DNA from 2 places in the Carboxydothermus pertinax genome. Region 2 is predicted to be linked to the other one. Evidence: riboswitches for the same ligand, from Rfam matches in the RefSeq annotation. Region 2 holds a riboswitch; the other holds the start of a gene.
What was found. A riboswitch is a leader RNA that binds a small molecule or an ion and turns the genes downstream of it on or off. The one in region 2 is predicted to bind S-adenosylmethionine.

Region 1: another riboswitch for S-adenosylmethionine. It lies ahead of cpu_RS04075 (O-acetylhomoserine aminocarboxypropyltransferase/cysteine synthase family protein); the one in region 2 lies ahead of cpu_RS09015 (methionine ABC transporter ATP-binding protein).

Annotation. Positions count from the first base shown of each region.
Region 1 is NZ_BDJK01000011.1:3,096-5,555, reverse strand. Features, by position in the region: gene cpu_RS04080 (HD-GYP domain-containing protein) at 1-814, shown strand, start outside; gene cpu_RS13910 (HD-GYP domain-containing protein) at 715-1,011, shown strand; SAM riboswitch class I at 1,145-1,248, shown strand; partial or broken gene cpu_RS04075 (O-acetylhomoserine aminocarboxypropyltransferase/cysteine synthase family protein) at 1,386-2,460, shown strand, end outside.
Region 2 is NZ_BDJK01000036.1:44,964-47,423, reverse strand. Features, by position in the region: gene cpu_RS09020 (ABC transporter permease subunit) at 1-784, shown strand, start outside; SAM riboswitch class I at 894-998, shown strand; gene cpu_RS09015 (methionine ABC transporter ATP-binding protein) at 1,061-2,074, shown strand; gene cpu_RS09010 (methionine ABC transporter permease) at 2,077-2,460, shown strand, end outside.

The DNA of each region.
Region 1 (2,460 bases), on a different contig from region 2:
TCATCTTATTAATTTAATTGGGGAAGAAGAGTTTGAACATTGCCTGCGGGGTTATAACTTTCTTAAAAACACGTATTTTGATCAATATGCTCCCGTTATTTTAAGCCATCACGATCATTTTAAAGGGAAAAATAAAACCGGGCTTGCTGGTAAGGAAATTCCGCTGTTTAGCCGGATAATTTATCTTGCTGATCGGGTAGCGTTTTTCTTTCAGGATAACATGCATCCCTTACTGGTGAAAGATAAGGTAGTGGAAAAAATAGTTTCTGGTAAGAATATTCTTTTCGACCCAGAGATAGTAGATGTGTTTTTAGTGGTTGCAGAAACTGAGGACTTTTGGCTTACTTTAGGGGATGGGGATATTCTAAATCAATCCTTAAATATACATCCAGGCCAGCACAGGTGGTTAGAAATTGATGAAGTGATAAGTATTGCGCAACTTTTTGCTAAAATCATCGACCATAAATCTCACTTTACATTTTACCATTCGCAGCTTATAGCGGAAGTGGCAAAGTTTGCCGGAGAAATTTTTGGCTTTAACTTGGAAGAGAGAAAAGCTTTAGAAGTAGCTGGACTTTTACATGACTTGGGAAAACTTACGGTGCCCGAAGAAATATTGGAAAAACCTGCGGCACTTAGTCGGGAAGAGTTTAGCGTAATAAAACAGCATACTTTTTATACCTATTACTGGTTAATAGACGTTTTCCTGAGGAGATTGTCCGCACCGCTGCTTTTCATCACGAGAAACTTGACGGTAGTGGTTATCCCTTTAAGAAAAAAGGTGAAGAAATTTCTCTACAAGAACGGCTTTTAGGTGTAGTTGACATGTTTGTAGCTCTAACTGAAGACCGCCCCTACCGGAAGGGGTTAAAATACCGGGAGGTTAAAGAGATTTTATTTAACGAGGTTCTGGCCAACAGAATTGACCGAGAGTGTGTTAAAATACTTTTGGATAGTTATCCGGAGATTGTTACTCGAATGCAAAGGGTTCTGGAAACGGAGGTAGGATAACTGACCTTTACAAAAAGGTCACAATATCGAGAGCTATTCTCTGGCCTATCTACAAAAAATTTGAGCTAAGTAATTGACAAATAGTTTTATCCTTTATAGAATTAATTTCAAGTAAATAGCGAATAACGAAACACTCTTATCGAGAGCGGCGGAGGGACTGGCCCTATGAAGCCCGGCAACCGGCCTTTTTGGCAAAGGTGCCAAATCCTGCAGGAGGATAATCCTGAGAGATAAGAGGAGGAAACCAAAGCCTCTTCTTGTCGGAAGAGGTTTTTTTATTTAAACACCAAAATCAGGGAGGTTCTTTTTTTAGGCGTTTAGACGCAAATATCAGACCCGTCCCTAAAGTAGGCGGAAAGAAAGGAGAGATTGTAGTGAAATTTGCGACAAAAGCGCTTCACGCCGGACAAAAACCGGACAGGGAAACCAGAGCTCGGGCGGTTCCCATCTATCAAACTACCTCTTACGTATTTGAAAGCACCGAGCATGCTGCAGCATTATTTAATTTGGAAGGTGGCGGTTACATTTATACCCGCATTGACAACCCGACCACCGAAGTTTTGGAAAACCGCATTGCGGCTCTCGAAGGAGGTATTGGAGCTTTAGCGGTTGCTTCCGGTCAGGCGGCCATCACCTTTGCCCTTTTGAATCTTGCTTCTGCCGGGGATGAAATTGTTGCTTCTTCCAATCTTTACGGTGGAACTTATACCCTGTTAGCCAATACTTTTAAATCCTTTGGCATAAATGTCAAGTTTACCGAAACTGTTGAAGTGGAATCCTTTGAAAAATTAATCACCCCTAAAACCCGGGCCCTTTATGTGGAAACCATCGGCAATCCCGGACTTACCATTCCTGACTTTGAAGCTCTATCCGAGCTTGCCCAGAGCTATAAAATACCGCTGGTGGTAGACAATACCTTTGCTACCCCTTACCTCTTTCGGCCTCTTGAACATGGGGCTAACATAGTTATTCACTCCCTTACCAAATTTATCGGGGGCCACGGGGTGGCGATTGGCGGAATCATTGTCGATGGCGGAAATTTTGACTGGGAAGCAGGGGGTTTTACCCAGTTTACCACTCCTGATCCCGCCTATCACGGCATGATTTATACCGAAAAGTTTGGGGCCGCGGCGTACATTGCCAGGGCCCGCACCCAGTTTTTGCGGGATATTGGCGCATCCCTTTCTCCTTTTAATGCGTTTTTGATACTACTTGGAGTAGAAACTTTGGAACTCAGAATGAAGAAACATTCGGAAAATGCCCTTAAAATTGCTGAGTACTTAAAAGGGCACCCGAAAGTTACCTTTGTCAATTACCCGGGCCTTAGCGACCACCCTCACTATAACCGGGCCCAGAAATACTTTAAAAACGGATTTGGAGCAATGCTTACTTTTGGAGTAAAAGGTGGACGCGAAGCCGGGAAAAAAGTAATAGAAGGGGTAAAAATTT
Region 2 (2,460 bases):
CATTTTAGCGGCGGTTTACCTTGTTCTTTTCGGTACAGGCCTTTATTTTATCAGCGAGAATTTAAAAATTTATAAAAACCCTACTCCTGATCTGGCTTTACAGCATTATATTCTCTTAAATTTTTTCTTTTCCTTTGGCTTGTTTTTCGCCTCCTTTGCAGTAAACGTAATAGCGGTATTTAGTGCGGTTGGGGCGATTTCCGGAGAATTAGAAGCCTGGCTTTTACAGCCGCTACTGGTACGCCCCATAAAAAAATGGGAGGTATTTTTGGGAAAATTTCTTGGCTATGGTCTTTTGGGCATGGTTGCGGCAATGGTTTTAATCTTTGCACTGGTAGCCGAGTTTTACGTTATTACAGGTTTTATCCCCCAAAATGTCTGGCTTGCAGGACTTATCTTAAGCGGCATGCCGCTTATTTTAACGGCGGTGACGTTGACCGGGTCGGTACGGCTGTCGCCGGTGGCTAACGGTTTTTTTGCTTTTACCCTGTATATGGCCTCGCTGGTTGGAGGGATGATGGAACAGGTGGCAAGCTTCTTTCCCGGACAAACGAAAATTTTGCAAGAAATCGGTCTTTTAACCAGTATTATCCTTCCTACCGACGCTATTTACCGCAAAGGGGTGTCGTATATTTTTTCTGGAGTTAGCAACTTTGCCGGACCTTTAGCCTTATTTGGCAGCGCCAATCCCCCAAGCTTATACTTTATCGGCTATACGCTTCTTTACCTGGTGGGAGTGGTAATTCTAGGAATAAATCTTTTTAATAAACGGGAGGCAGCATAGAAAATTTAAAAAATTAAAACTTTTTCAAAGGGGCTTGACAGGTGGTAGTTTCGAATTTAAAATCAAACTCAGTTTATATGAACTAAATAGCGGCGATGACATAGATCGCCTCTTATCAAGAGTGGCGGAGGGACTGGCCCGATGAAGCCCGGCAACCGGCCAAATATTTGGCAATGGTGCCAATTCCTGCGGATGATATTCCGGGAGATAAGAGGAGGAGTAAAAACCCTCTTCTATCCGGAAGAGGGTTATTTTTTTGCAAAAGAGGTGGTAATAGTGATTATTATTAAAAACTTAAGCATCACTTATTCCGGTAAAAGAGATTTAACGGCAGTAGATAACGTCAATTTAGAAATAAAAAAAGGTGAAATCTTTGGCATCATCGGTTTATCCGGTGCAGGAAAATCGTCATTGTTACGGGCAATAAACGGTCTTGTCCGACCTACGGCCGGAGAAGTTTGGGTGGACGGAGTGGAGATTACCGGCCTTAAGGCTAAAGAGCTTTTAAACTTACGCCAGAAAATCGGAATGATCTTTCAGCATTTTAACCTCTTGGATTCCCGTACCGTTTTTGGAAATGTGGCCTTTCCTTTAGAGATAGGGGGTTATCCAAAAGATCAGATTAAAAAACGGGTTATGGAAGTCCTGGAGCTGGTGGGGCTTTTGGATAAAGCGGATAGCTATCCAAGAGAACTTTCCGGCGGACAAAAACAACGGGTGGGGATTGCCCGGGCGATTGCCGCAAACCCGAAAATTCTTCTCTGTGATGAACCCACTTCTGCTTTGGATCCGCAAACTACGGGGCAGATTTTAAAGTTGTTGAGCGAAATTAACCAAAAACTTGGGATTACTATAGTTATTATTACCCATGAAATGCGGGTGATTACCGAAATCTGTGACCGGGTGGCAGTAATGGACAACGGACGGGTGGTAGAAGAAGGGAGAGTTACCGACGTCTTTTTAAACCCCTGGCATCCTATTACCAAAGAGTTTGTCAATACCGTAATAAGTCGTGATTTACCTGAAGAGGTTCTGCTTCAAGCCCGGGATAAAAGAGTTGACCGGGAAGTACTTTTGCTTCGGTTTGCCGGCAATACCGCCGGTGAGCCGGTGGTGTCCAGGATAATTAAAGAAACGGGCGTGGATTTAAGTATTCTTTATGGCAATATCGGTCATTTAAAAGAGGTTCCCTATGGAGTTTTAGCGGTAGAAATTTTTGGTGATGAAAGGAAAAGAGCCCGGGTACGGCAAATTTTAACCGAGCTTTCGGTAAAAATGGAGGTGGTGTAGAAGTGGGATTTTGGCCGGAAATATTAAAGGCTACGTATGAAACTCTTTACATGACAGGGCTAGCCCTTTTTTTTGCAGCGGTAATCGGTATTCCCTTGGGAGTTTTCTTAAATGTTGTTTCAAGCGGTGGGATAATGCCTAGACCTGTAGTTTATAATTTTTTGGGTTCAATAGTAAATGTCTTGCGCTCGGCGCCTTTTGTAATCCTGATGCTGGCGGTTACTCCTATAACCCGCCTCATTGCTGGAACGTCTATCGGTAGCAGTGCAGCGATAGTACCTTTAACGATTGGGGCGGCTCCCTTTGTTGCCCGGTTAATTGAGGCCAATCTCCGGGAAATTGATCCCGGGGTTGTGGAAGCTGCCCGGGCCATGGGGGCTAATACG